Linked DNA regions of Sphingobium yanoikuyae. The protein of the gene in region 2 interacts with the protein of the main gene of each other region in a pairwise test. Links are inferred from orthologs where the notes say so. Each region holds a gene or a part of one and is shown on either strand. Other genes may lie near its edges.

The links. The genes of interacting proteins can lie anywhere in the genome.
Region 1: the proteins of eno (region 2) and rpe interact in binary tests that used the Escherichia coli proteins (3 or more experiments, as listed by UniProt). The link is inferred for Sphingobium yanoikuyae from one-to-one orthologs.

What each region holds. Positions count from the first base shown.
Region 1 is NZ_CP053021.1:4,077,157-4,082,568, reverse strand. The notes cover bases 5-2,725. They hold rpe (ribulose-phosphate 3-epimerase), read right to left. Parts: upstream 1,836-2,725; coding sequence 1,173-1,835; downstream 5-1,172. Other genes in these bases: HH800_RS19695 (RsmB/NOP family class I SAM-dependent RNA methyltransferase), read right to left, coding at 2,445-2,725; HH800_RS19700 (hypothetical protein), read right to left, coding at 1,908-2,393; HH800_RS19710 (heparinase II/III family protein), read right to left, coding at 5-1,176. Also shown: more of HH800_RS19710, read right to left, coding at 1-4; more of HH800_RS19695, read right to left, coding at 2,726-3,755; HH800_RS19690 (hypothetical protein), read right to left, coding at 3,793-4,110; zinc metalloprotease HtpX, read right to left, coding at 4,110-5,054; HH800_RS19680 (DUF1674 domain-containing protein), read left to right, coding at 5,163-5,336. UniProt on the Escherichia coli protein: Catalyzes the reversible epimerization of D-ribulose 5-phosphate to D-xylulose 5-phosphate.
Region 2 is NZ_CP053021.1:2,807,584-2,815,574, forward strand. Bases 5,010-7,988 are described here. They hold eno (phosphopyruvate hydratase), read right to left. Parts: upstream 7,147-7,988; coding sequence 5,872-7,146; downstream 5,010-5,871. Other genes in these bases: pdhA (pyruvate dehydrogenase (acetyl-transferring) E1 component subunit alpha), read right to left, coding at 5,010-5,238; HH800_RS13705 (FtsB family cell division protein), read right to left, coding at 5,470-5,781; HH800_RS13715 (hypothetical protein), read left to right, coding at 7,373-7,978. Outside these bases: HH800_RS13680 (pilus assembly protein), read left to right, coding at 1-1,472; HH800_RS13685 (TadE/TadG family type IV pilus assembly protein), read left to right, coding at 1,472-2,065; HH800_RS13690 (TadE/TadG family type IV pilus assembly protein), read left to right, coding at 2,062-2,733; HH800_RS13695 (pyruvate dehydrogenase complex E1 component subunit beta), read right to left, coding at 2,798-4,165; more of pdhA, read right to left, coding at 4,165-5,009. UniProt on the Escherichia coli protein: Catalyzes the reversible conversion of 2-phosphoglycerate (2-PG) into phosphoenolpyruvate (PEP). It is essential for the degradation of carbohydrates via glycolysis.

The DNA.
Region 1 (5,412 bases), 1.3 Mb from region 2 along the record:
CAGCCGCAGCCGTCCGTCGCTGATCTCGATCGCGCCGGTGGAGGCGCAGCCGGCGGCGGCCAGGCGCGCGACCGGCGGCGGCGCCGCATCGATCTGCACCACCGTATTGCCCGCGCTGATCCGCTGATAGCCCCAGTCGCGCGCCTGGCGCAGCGGCCGGGTCCGCACCCGGCTGGCCTGCACCAGCGCCTCGACCATGTCGGGGTCGACCGCACCCGCGCCCTGCCAGTTGCCCAGCCCCCCATCGCCATGGGTCAGGCCCAGCAAGGCCGGCACCGCGCGGCTCAGCCCGTCGATCAGGAAGCCGGGCACCTGTTCGCGCCGCACCTCATAGACCGCGACCACCATCGCCAGCAGCATCACGCCTTCCAGCTGCGCCAGCGGCGACCGGGAAATGATGCCGCCATCGGCATGGAAGGCGCTGTCGATCGCGCGCTTCAGGCCCGCTTCGCCGAACAGCTTGCGCGGATTGCCGCCGGGCATCAGCATCGACGCCGCGACGATCCCGCCCCAGGCGACCAGGCGCGGCAGGCCCGGCGCGGCTTTGTCCGCGCTCTGATCCAGATGGCGCGCGGTGCGGGCGATGCAGTTGAGCACCAGCGACCGATAGACAAGGTCGCTCGACGACAGGATCAGCGGCGCATGGGCGGTCCAGAACAGCAAGCGCCAGGCCGCATTGTCGGCGCGCCAGGCCGGGTCGCTCGGCGTTTCGGCATGGGCCGCCAGCCATTTGCGCATCAGCGCCTCGGCCACCGGCGCGCCCTGCTCGCGCGTCGCGGCGGTCGACAGGTCGCGCAGCCAGCGGAAACTGTGCAGATAGTCGGTGAAGGCCGGGCCGACCGCCAATTTGCCGAAATCGATCGTGTCGATCGCCAGCTTCTGGCCCCGGAACAGGAAATAGCCGGCACGGATCGCCTGGCCGGCGCGCGGGTCGCCGGGCACAACATCGTCCGGCACTGCCAGCAGCTTGAGCGGATATTTGCCCTTCAGCCGCCGGCTGTGCAGCGGCGTCTTCCAGCTCAGCCGATAGAAATGATTGGCGATCCGCTCGGCCAGCGACAGGCCCTTGTCATCCGCGACGCGGATGAGCCGCTTGCCCTGTTCGATGCCGTCGTCGGCCGGTTCATGACCGGCCTCGACCGCGACAGGGGAGGACTGGCGCCGCTGGTTCGTCACCCGCCCCGCAGCGTCCTGATATTGTCGGCATAGGCGGCCGGGCCGCCACGGAAGGTCGCGGTGCCGGCGACCAGCACGTCGGCGCCCGCCGCGATCGCCTTGGGCGCGGTGTTGATGTCGATGCCGCCATCGACCTGCAGGCGGATGTCACGGCCGCTCTTCTCGATCATCTTGCGGCACGCCTCGATCTTGCGCAGCTGATTTTCGATGAAGCTCTGGCCGCCGAAACCGGGATTGACGCTCATCACCAGAATCAGGTCGATATCGTCGATCAGATAGTCCAGCATCTTGGCCGGGGTGCCGGGGTTCAGCACCACGCCGGCCTGCACGCCCAGCGACTTGATATGCTGCACGGTGCGGTGGATGTGCGGGCCGGCCTCGGGATGGACGGTGATGATGTCGGCGCCGGCCTGGGCGAAGGCGTCGAGATACTGGTCCACCGGCGAGATCATCAGATGCACGTCGAACGGCTTTTTCGTGTGCGGGCGCAGCGCCTTCACCACGGCCGGACCGATGGTGATGTTGGGCACGAAATGGCCGTCCATCACGTCGATATGGATCCAGTCGCAACCGGCTTCGTCGATGGCGCGGACTTCCTCGCCCAGCCGTGCGAAATCGGCGGACAGGATGGACGGAGAGATGAGAATGGGATGGGTCATTTGACCGCCCGCATTAGCCCTCCCTTGGGGCGAGGGCAACGCATGATTTGCGCGGTGCGGCGATGAGTCGCGTCAGGGGATGAAGAAGGTCGTGGGTTCCAGTCGGACCGGCGCACCGACATCCTTCGGCAGCCATTGCTTGACCCCGTGCAGCGCGACCGTCTCGCCGTCCAGCAGCACCGGCGCGGCGATCAGCCGCATCGCGCAATCGCTGCCGTCCGGGCGGCGAATGTCGACGTCCAGGGTGAAGCCGCGCTGGTGGCGGATGGCATAGGCGCGCAGCCGCTCCATCGCCTCGCGGCTGTCATGGGCATAGAGCGACACCGACAATGGCCGGGGCACGATGCTGCCCGGCTCCAGCCCGAAAATGTCATAGACGCCCTGGGTCCAACTGATGCTGTTGTCGGCCAGATTGCAATGCCACAGGCCCAGCCCCCGGTCGGCCAGCGCCGCCTCATTCCCCGCAATATCCTGGTCCAGCACCACCGGTGCGAGATGCTCGCGCAGGTCGTAGAGCGGCCAGCTATGATGCAGGGGCAGGGGTTCGGTCGGACGCAAGACGGGCCTTTCCAGCGAAGGGCCTCACCTTAAGCCCCTCATGGTTAAGCCTTAGTTCCCGATGCGCACGATCCTTGCAACGAAAAAGCCGTCGGTGCCGCCCTGCTCCGCCAGCGTGTCGGGCAGGGTGCGCAGCCAGCCGTCGGCGCTGGGCGCCATGCCGTCGGGCAGTTCGCTTGCCGTCACCGGCTGGGCCGCAAAATCGGGACGCGCCGCCAGGAAGCGCGCCAGCTGCGCCTCGCCCTCGGCCTGTTCCAGCGAGCAGGTGGCGTAGATCAGCGTCCCGCCCGGCTTCACCCAGTCGGCGACGCGGGCCAGCAGTTCGCCCTGCAGGTCGGCCAGTTCCGCGATCTGGCGCGGGCCGATGCGGTGCAAAACGTCGGGATGACGGCGATAGATGCCGGTGGCGGTGCAGGGCGCGTCGAGCAGCAGCGCATCGACCGGCGCCTCGGGCGCCCATTGGCGCAGATCCGCCTGCACGACATCGGCCGACAGGCCGGTGCGCGCCAGATTTTCGCTCAGCCGCTCCAGTCGCTTTTTCGACTGGTCGACCGCGGTCACGGTCCAGCCGGCGGCCGCCAACTGCATCGTCTTGCCGCCCGGCGCGGCGCATAGGTCCAGCACGGTCCGGCCTTCGCCCGCACCGAGCAGTCGGGCCGGGCAGGAGGCAGCGATATCCTGCACCCACCAGGCGCCCTCGGCAAAGCCGGGCAGCTCGGGCACGACCGCCCCCTCGGGCAAGCGGACATGGCCGGGCGCAAAGCTGCTGCCGCCCAGCGCCTCGACCCATTTGCCGGTCTCGGCCGGATCGCGCAGGCTGACATCGACCGGCGGGCGCACGGCATAGGCATGGGCGGCGGCCAGCGGCATCGCCTCGCCCCATTGTCCGGCCCAGCGTTCGGCGACCTCGGCGGGCAGGGTGGGCGGCACGGGCAGGCTCGGCTCGGCGCGGGTCACGGTGCCGAACACGCCATGGACCAGCTTGCGCGGCCCGCCGTCGACCAGCGGCAGCGCAGTGGCGATCGCCGCATGGGGCGCAGTGCCCAGCGCCAGCACTTGGATGAGCGCGATGCGCAGCACCATGCGCGCCTTGGCATCGGCGGGCAGGGGCTGCTTGGTCGCGCCGTCGATCAGCGCGTCGAGATCGGGCAAATGGCGCAACGTCTCGGCGACGATGGCATGGACCAGCGCGCGGTCGGCTCGGTCGGCCAGCCCCTGGGTCGCGCCATGCAGCGCGATTTCCAGCGGGTCGCCCCGACGCAAGACGGCGTCCAGCAGCTTCAGGGCCGCGCGGCGCGCGGGCAGGCCGGGGACATCATCGGCGCGCGGGGCACCGGAACGGGCGTTGGGACGACGGGACATCAGCGGCCCCTACGCGCTTTTGCCCTTGGGGTCATCTTCAAACGAAGCAGATGACCGTGTAGATGGCCGCCGCAACCAGGCCGATGCTGGTGGCAACGCCGACCCACAGCGCCAACCAGTCCGACCGGCGCGGGCGCGGCACCATCCCCTTTGGCACCACCCGCAAGGAAGAGGGGATGCGTTTGCGGCCCAGCGTGGCGATCGCGATCGTCCGCCGGCCGATGGCGTGAAACAGGCGCGGCGTGTGGCGGGAGAAGATATAGTCGACGGCAATATCGACAACCAGGCCGGCCGCTTCGCGCGCCACGAACCCGGCGGCGCGGAAGGCGATCTCGCCAATCTCGTCGACCGGCATCAGCGCCCGTGCGGATCGAGGGCGCTGCGGCGCGGCTTGGGTGCTGCCACCGGCGGCACCACTGGAGACAGCGCCGATGCGCGCATCGAAGTCTGCGCCGGCATAGTCATGGGCGGCGGGCCGTCCATCTGGCCCATATCCTGCGCGATTTCCTCAAGCGCGGCGATGCGCTTCTCGGTTGCCGGGTGGGTCGAGAACAACTCGCTCACATGCACCGGCACGATATAGAGCTGCGCAGCGGCGGGATTGCGCTCGGCCACCGGGTTGGGGATCAGCTCGGCCCGGCCGGAAATCTTGGCCAGGGCGGAGGCAAGTGCGCGCGGATTGCCGCTGATCTCCGCCCCCGCCTGGTCGGCGCCATATTCGCGGGTGCGGCTGATCGCCATCTGCACGATCATCGCGGCAAAGGGGGCGACGATCACCGCCAGCAAGGTCGCGATCATGTTGCTATGGCCATTCTCCTCATTGCCGCCGCGGAAGAAGAGGCCGAAATTGGCCAGCATCGAAATGGCGCCGGCAATGGTTGCCACCATCGTCATGATCAGGGTGTCGCGATTCTTCACATGGCCCAGTTCATGCGCCATCACGCCCGCCACCTCGTCGCGGGTCAGCATGTTGAGCAAGCCGGTGGTCGCCGCCACGGCGGCGTTTTCGGGGTTGCGGCCGGTGGCAAAGGCGTTGGGCGCATCCTGGTCGATCACATAGACGCGCGGCATCGGCAGGCCGGCGCGCTGGCTCAGCGCCTGGACCAGGCCGTGAAATTCGGGCGCGCTCTGCGCATCCACCTCGCGCGCATTGTGCATGGAGAGCACGATCTTGTCGGCATTCCAGAAGGTGAACAGGTTCATCCCCGCCGCCACCAGCAGGGCGATCACCGCGCCGCCGCTGCCACCCAGCGTATAGCCCAGTGCCATGAACAGCGCCGTCAGCGCCGACAACAGCATCACCGTGCGAAAACCACTCACTTGCACATCGCTCCTTTGCGGCCCAGATAGCGGGCCTTCTACTGAATATGGGGTTGCCGCGCGCGCTCCGCAATCGAAAGGCCCGACATGGGACATTTCAACGGCAAGCGCCCGGCGCATGTGAAGGCGCCCGAGCATCTCTCCAAGAGCCCGCCCGTGCCCCAGCCCGATCCGGTCGACCAGCAGCCGGTGCTGGACGAGGAACTGAGCCCGGTCCGCTATGGCGACTGGGAACGCAAGGGCATCGCCATCGACTTCTGATCTGGCGCCGTCCGATCGGCCATCGCTGAACGCAACTTGTTCGGCTTGCCGACGTTTCAGCACATATTCCGCTGGC
Region 2 (7,991 bases):
CGGATGTGATGCTGGTGCTGGATACCACCGGGTCAATGGCAGATTCCATTTCCAATGGCTCAGGAGGCACGGTTGTAAAGCTCACCGCCCTGCAGCAGGCGGTAAGAGATTTCTACGATACGCTAGGTCCTGGCTCCGACAGCAGTGGTCGCATCCGCTACGGCTTCATGCCCTATAGCTCCACTGTGAATGTTGGTTACCAATTGCCCACCAGCGCGGTACTCGGAGGCACGGCCGGCGAGACATGGACTTATAACAGCCGCTATGCGTGGTATTACTGGGAAAACACGTCGACGGACACGACCTGCTACAAGCGCAATGGCTCAAACACCTGCTACACATCAGCCCAGAATGCGATCAATGGATCAGGTGGGACCAATCTGAACGGGACCGACTGCTCCAACTGGCAGAATGCCTCCGCGAGCACAAGCGGCAGCGCGCCCAGCAACACCACACGGACCGTCTACAGCTATGGCGGCTGGAACAACAGCACGTCGAACGCCCCATCGGGCAGCACCGCGCGCGTGTGCGTGCGCAAAGAGCTGACAACAACCAAGACCTACTTCACCTCAACCACTCCCGGTCCGGGGCGCACCCGTTACACCAATTGGACCTACACCAACGTAGCGTTCAACATGAGCGACTTCATCAAGGGCGAACCCATCCAGAATCCCGCCTTTGAGTGGGGCACCAACGCGACATGGTCTGGCTGTATCGAGGAACGCGATACGGACAGCACCATTAACGCAAATTCGTCGACTTCTTCCATTCCAACGACAGCCTTTGATCTTCAGATCGATACGGCACCGACGACGACTGCTACAAAATGGCGCCCATTTTGGCCTGATGTCGAATACACACGCGGCGGCTCTTGGCTCAACAGTTCGAACAACATCAGCAACGGCTATGTCGCCTGCCCCAGCCAGGCACGTAGGCTGACCTCTTACGCCAGCCGCACCGCCATTCCGGACGGTCAAACCAGCAGCTATGACAGCTATGTCGACAGTCTGGTTGCAGTTGGCGGCACCTATCACACCATTGGTATGATGTGGGGCGCGCGCTTCCTGTCGCCGACCGGAATCTTCGCATCGGATAACGCCAACGCGCCCAACGGCTTCAACATTTCGCGTCACATCGTGTTCATGACCGACGGCGTCATGCAAGCCTACAACAATGTCTACGGTGCCTGGGGATATCAGACACTCGATCAGCGCGACGGTCCCGCCGGCGCTTCCAATGACGACCTGACGGCCATTCACAACCGTCGCCTGGAAATGATGTGCAACGCAATCAAGTCCAAGGGGATCACCATCTGGGTGATCGGATTCAGCAATTCGAACGTGATGAGCACTCCTTTGCAGAATTGCGCCAGCAGCGCCAATCATTGGAGCATGAACTATTCCGCAGCGCAGTTGAAAACGACCTTCCAGAACATCGCCAAGAATATTGGCGGCTTGCGGTTGTCCAACTGATGCGCTGGCCGTTTCACCTCCCCGGTGATCTACAGCGTGATCAACGTGGCGCGACGCTGATGGAGTTCGGCCTGATCGTCACGCCGCTCTGCCTGTTCATCATGGGCGTCGGCGACTTGGGCTATCAGTCCTATCTGCGCTCGGTGACCCAGGGTGTGCTCGACAGAGCCGCTCGCGCGGCATCGGTCGGGACACTCAACAGCACCCAGATCGACGCCTATATCGATGCGCAGATGCAGGCGATCAACAGCAAGAACGGCTCCACTTCGGTGACCAAGAAGAGCTATTACAATTTCTCACGCGTCGGGAAGCCTGAAAAGATCACCACGGATACGGCACCGCTTGGCAGCTTCAACACGGGCGATTGCTTCGAGGATTCCAATGGTAATGGCAGTTACGACAGCAGCGCCGGCTCTACGGGCCTTGGTGGAGCTGATGATATCGTCTTCTATCAGGTAACCGTGTCCATGCCCCGCCTGTTCCCGATGGCCAAACTGCTGGGCTGGAGTGCAACCCAGACCGCCACGGCCAACGCCACCATCCGCAACCAGCCCTGGTCCAACCAGGCAACATTGCCGATCATCTGCACATGAAACCGATCCGCCTTTCCCTCGCGCGCTGGGCGCGCCATCTGCGCGACGACCAGTCGGGCCTGGCCCTTATTGAGTTTGCCTATTCCTTGCCGGTGCTGATGGTGTTGTCGATGGGTGGGCTGGAAATCGCCAATCTGGCGACCGCCCATATGCGCGTCAGCCAGATCGCGATGCTGGTCGCCGACAATGCCTCCCGCGAGCGAACCTCGATCGATGAGTCCGACATCAACGAGATTTTTACCGGCGCGGAATTGGCCGGTGCCAACCTCAAGAACTTCAAGGCAAACACCCGCATCTTCCTGTCCGATCTGGAACCCAACAACCAGACGGGCAGCAATGCGGGCCAGTATATTCGTTGGCAGCGCTGCTGGGGCAATGGCAGCTTCACCTCCAGTTATGGCAAGGCGGGGGATGGCACCAGCGACGCCACCCTGAAGGACGGCATGGGACCAGGCACAACGGCAGCGACCAAGATCGCCTCCGGCAGCGGAACGGCAGTCATGTTCGTGGAAGTGGCCTATACCTATCAGCCGCTGATCTCAGACAGCCTCTTCGGCAGCAAGACGATCCGCTACACCAGCGCATTCAACGTCCGCGAACGCACGGACCAGGCGATGAAGAATGCGGGCAGCCTGCCCAACAGCCAGATCGCCTCCTGCCCTGCCTGACCGCAAGCGGACAATGAACCGATAGAAAAAGGGGCGATCCGATCGGACCGCCCCTTTTCCCTTCTTACTTGTAGCAGACCTTCTTGGCCGCTTCGACCACGCGGGCCGCGTCGATCAGCGCCAGCTTTTCGAGGTTGGCGGCATAAGGCAGCGGCACATCCTCGTTGGTGACGCGCAGGACCGGGGCGTCGAGATCGTCGAAGCCCTTTTCCATCACGACCGCGGCGATTTCCGACGCGATCGAGCAGGTCGGCCAGCCTTCTTCCACCACCACCAGGCGGTTGGTCTTCTTGAGGCTCTCCAGCACGGTCGCGGTGTCGAGCGGACGCAGCGTGCGCAGGTCGATTACTTCCGCATCGATGCCCTCGGCAGCAAGCTGCTCGGCCGCGTCGAGCGCCAGGCCCACGCCGATCGAGTAGCTGACCAGGGTGACGTCCTTGCCCGGACGCATGATGCGCGCCTTGCCGATCGGCAGGACATAATCGTCAACCTTGGGCACGTCGAAGCTGCGACCGTAGAGAAGTTCATTCTCCAGGAACACGACCGGGTCGGTCGAGCGGATCGCGGCCTTCAGCAGACCCTTGGCGTCGGCCGCGTCATAGGGCGCGATGACGATCAGGCCGGGAACGGCGGCATACCAGGGACCATAGTTCTGGCTGTGCTGCGCGCCGACGCGGCTGGCCGCACCGTTGGGACCACGGAACACGATCGGGCAGCGCATCTGGCCACCGGACATATAGTTGGTCTTAGCAGCCGAGTTGATGATGTGGTCGATCGCCTGCATGGCGAAGTTGAACGTCATGAACTCGATCACTGGACGCAGGCCACCCATGGCCGCGCCCGAACCGATGCCGGCAAAGCCATATTCGGTGATCGGCGTGTCGATGACGCGCTTGGGACCGAATTCGTCGAGCAGGCCCTGGGTCACCTTGTAGGCGCCCTGATATTCGGCGACTTCCTCGCCCATCACGAAGACGCGCGGGTCCGACCGCATTTCCTCGGCCATGGCGTCGCGCAGCGCTTCGCGCACGGTGGTCTTGACGAACTCGGTGCCGGCCGGAAGGTCCGGATCCTGCACGGTCGCCTTGGCTTCCGACGCCAGCTTGGAGGTGCCGCTTTCCGCCTTCTTGGGCGCTTCTTCGGCCTTGGGGGCTTCAGCCTTCGGTGCAGGTGCCGGAGCAGCCTCGCCGCCCTCGCCCGCCATCGTCGCGATCACGGTGCCGACCTTCACCCCTTCGGTGCCTTCGGCAATCACGATCTGGCCGATCTTGCCTTCGTCGACGGCTTCGAATTCCATCGTCGCCTTGTCGGTCTCGATCTCGGCGAGGATGTCGCCGGACTTCACTTCATCGCCTTCCTTCACCAGCCACTTGGCCAGCGTGCCCTCTTCCATCGTCGGCGAGAGCGCCGGCATCTTGATTTCGATACCCATTAATATTGCTCCACCAGCACGTCGGTATAGAGTTCATGCATCTCAGGTTCGGGCGAGGTTTCGGCGAAATCGGCCGCTTCGGCGACGATCTTGCGGATATCCTGATCGATGACCTTGATCTCGTCCTCGCTGACGCCGGCATCGATCAGATATTTCTTCACGCCCTCAATCGGGTCGCTGTTGTCGCGCACGGCCTGAACCTCGTCACGCGAACGATATTTGGCCGGGTCGGACATGGAGTGACCGCGATAACGGTAGGTTTTCATTTCCAGCAGGATCGGGCCATTGCCGCCCTGGACCCACTTGAGCGCTTCCTCGGTCGCACCGCGCACCGCCAGAACGTCCATACCGTCGACCTGGATGCCGGGGATGCGGAAGCTCTCGCCACGGCGATAAAGCTGGTCTTCCGACGAGGCGCGATTGACGCTGGTGCCCATGGCATATTGGTTGTTCTCGATCACGAAGATGATCGGGAGCTTCCACAGCTCGGCCATGTTGAACGATTCGTAGACCTGGCCCTGGTTGGCCGCGCCGTCGCCGAAATAGGCAACGCACACGCCGCCATCATCATTATATTTGTGCGCGAAGGCCAGACCCGCGCCGAGCGACACCTGGGCGCCGACGATGCCGTGGCCGCCATAGAATTTATGCTCGACGCTGAACATGTGCATCGAACCGCCCTTGCCACGCGAAATGCCGGCTTCGCGGCCGGTCAGTTCGGCCATGATGACCTTGGGATCGATGCCATAGGCGAGCATGTGACCATGGTCGCGATAGCCGGTGATCACGCTGTCCTTGCCGGGCTTGAGCGCCGACTGGATGCCGACCGCAACCGCTTCCTGGCCGATATAGAGGTGACAGAAGCCGCCGATGAAACCCAGACCATAGAGCTGGCCGGCCTTTTCCTCGAAGCGGCGGATCAGAACCATCTGCCGATAGAATTCCAGCAGCTCTTCCTTGCTGGCCTTGTAGTCGGTGGGCGTTTCGGGGCGCGGACGATTATGGTCCGCACCGGCCGGCACTGCGGCCTTTGCCTTTGCGCTGTCGGCGCGCGGCGTGGTTGGTTTCGCCAAGGCTATTATCCTTTTGCGTGGGTAGGATGGAAGGAAGCCCGATATGCGTCAGAGTTGCATAGATTGCAACGGCGGACCCCACGGAATCCCGGCATAATGAATGTGCCGAGTGCAAAAACGACAATCCATGACAACGCTGTCGAAAACGGGTCACGAACGGCTGGCAACAAAATGTTGCCGCGACATGATTTTACCAAATAAATGGAAAGCGCACGCCGTCGGGAGTGCGGATCAGTTCAGCGGAACGATCACTTCGTCATGGTGAATCACGCCGAGCTGGCGACGGATCAGCTCATCCGACAGATCGGGATCAACGCGGCGCGGATTGAGCAGATCGACCCGGTTGCGCAGCTCCTGGCGATGCAGTTGGACGATTTTGAGTTCAGCCTTCGCATCGCGCAGCTGGCGCGAATAATCGCCCCAGGCAAGCACGCCATTGGAGCCCAGCACCACATAGCCGGCGAAGAACAGCAGCAACAGCACCGCGATTGCCGGCCCGAGGGCCGACATCAATAGCATGCGGAGCTTCGCGATATGCGCCATGAATCGCTTGAATCACAGGATTCGACCGGTCGCAAGCAAAAACATGCCCGATGCGACCAGCCGAATCCCTAACCTGAAATCAGCCGTGGATCAGCGGAAGATCGAACGACCGGCATAGACCGCCATGTCGCCCAGTTCTTCCTCGATGCGGATCAGTTGATTATACTTGGCAAGCCGGTCCGAACGGGCGAGCGAGCCGGTCTTGATCTGACCGCAATTGGTGGCGACGGCGAGGTCGGCGATGGTCGAATCCTCGGTCTCGCCCGAACGGTGCGACATGACCGCCGTGTAGCGGGCACGGTGCGCCATATCGACGGCGGCGAGCGTTTCCGACAGCGTGCCGATCTGGTTGACCTTCACCAGCAGCGAGTTGGCCAGCCCCTTGCCAATGCCCATCGACAGGCGAGCCGGGTTGGTGACGAACAGATCGTCGCCGACCAGCTGGACCTTGTCACCGATCTTGTCGGTCAGCGCCTTCCAGCCCTCGAAATCATCCTCGCTCATGCCGTCTTCGATCGACTTGATCGGATAGTCGGCAGCCAGCGCGGCGAGATAGTCGGCCATTTCGACCGGCGAAAGCGACAGGCCTTCGCCCGAAATCTCATATTTGCCGTTCTTGAAGAATTCGGTCGCGGCGCAGTCCAGCGCCAGCACGACATCGTCACCGGGCTTGTAGCCGGCCTTTTCGACCGACAGCATGATGAAGTCGAGCGCATCGCGGGTCGAGGCGATGTTGGGGGCAAAGCCGCCCTCGTCACCGACCGAGGTGGCCAGGCCCTTGTCGTGCAGGCCCTTCTTGAGGGTGTGGAAGATTTCCGAACCGATGCGCACGGCGTCGGCGATGCTCTCCGCACCGACCGGCATGATCATGAATTCCTGGAAGTCGATCGGGTTGTCGGCATGCTCGCCGCCGTTGATGATGTTCATCATCGGCACCGGCAGGACATGCGACGACACGCCGCCGACATAGCGATAGAGCGGCAGGCCGCGCGCGTCGGCAGCAGCCTTGGCGGTGGCGAGCGACACGCCCAGGATCGCGTTGGCGCCCAGGCGCGACTTGTTCTCGGTGCCGTCGAGCGCGATCATTGCGGCATCGACTTCGCCCTGGTCCTCGGCATCGAGACCGATGAGCTGCTCGGCAATCTCGTCATTGACGGCGGCGACGGCCTGAAGCACGCCCTTGCCCAGATATTTGCTCTTGTCGCCGTCGCGCTTTTCGACCGCCTCATAGGCACCGGTCGACGCACCCGAGGGCACGGCGGCGCGGCCGAAGCTGCCATCTTCCAGCATCACATCGACTTCGACGGTCGGATTGCCGCGGCTGTCGAGAATCTGGCGGGCGTGAATATCGAGAATGGCGGTCATGATCGCTCCCTGATCTGGGCCCGGACACGCGCCGGGCGGCCTTTTCGCGGCCCCGCTTAGCCAGCAGCCCCAAACTTGGCAATCCGGGGGACTTGCCATCGGACAAAAAATGCCGATGCTCAAAATAGTAACGGCGCCGGAACTGTAGGCCGCCGCCAAGCATTAGGATCATGACAGCCCGCCTCGCGCGGGACCATGAGGTTGAGCTTTAGGGAGACTTTGGACAATGGCCGACACCCCGGAAACCCCGCCCGTCAAGCGCGCGAAGAAGGCGGTTGCCGCCAAGGCGAAGCCGGCGTCGACCAAGGCCTCCACCCCGGCCGTCAAGGCCGCGCCGGTGAAGAAGGCCGCCACCCGCAAGGCGCCCGCAAAGCCCGGAAACGGGGCAGCCCATGGCTGGTCCGCACAGATTGCGCCGATCAAGGCGCAGGCCGAAAAGGCCGCCAAGGCCGCAACCGACAAGATCAATTCGGTCGACTGGAAGGCGCATATCGACCCGATCAAGGAACAGGCCGGCAAGACCGCAAAGTCTGCGGCGAGCAGTGCCAAGGACAAGACCGGTTCGGCGATGCAGAGCCTGTCGAAGCTGATTGCGGACACCGCCGGCACGGTCGATGCGAAGCTGGGCCCGCAATATGGCGACTATGCCCGCCAGGCAGCGGAATCGGTGGCCAGTGCCGCAGATACGCTGGACAGCAAGGATGTCGACCAGCTGATGACCGAGGCGCGTGATTTCGTGCGCAAGAGCCCGGCCGTTGCCATCGGCGCGGCCGCCGTGGTCGGCTTCGTGCTGATGCGCCTGGCCAAGGGATCGTCCGACAGCGACGCCTGACGAACGCAAGACA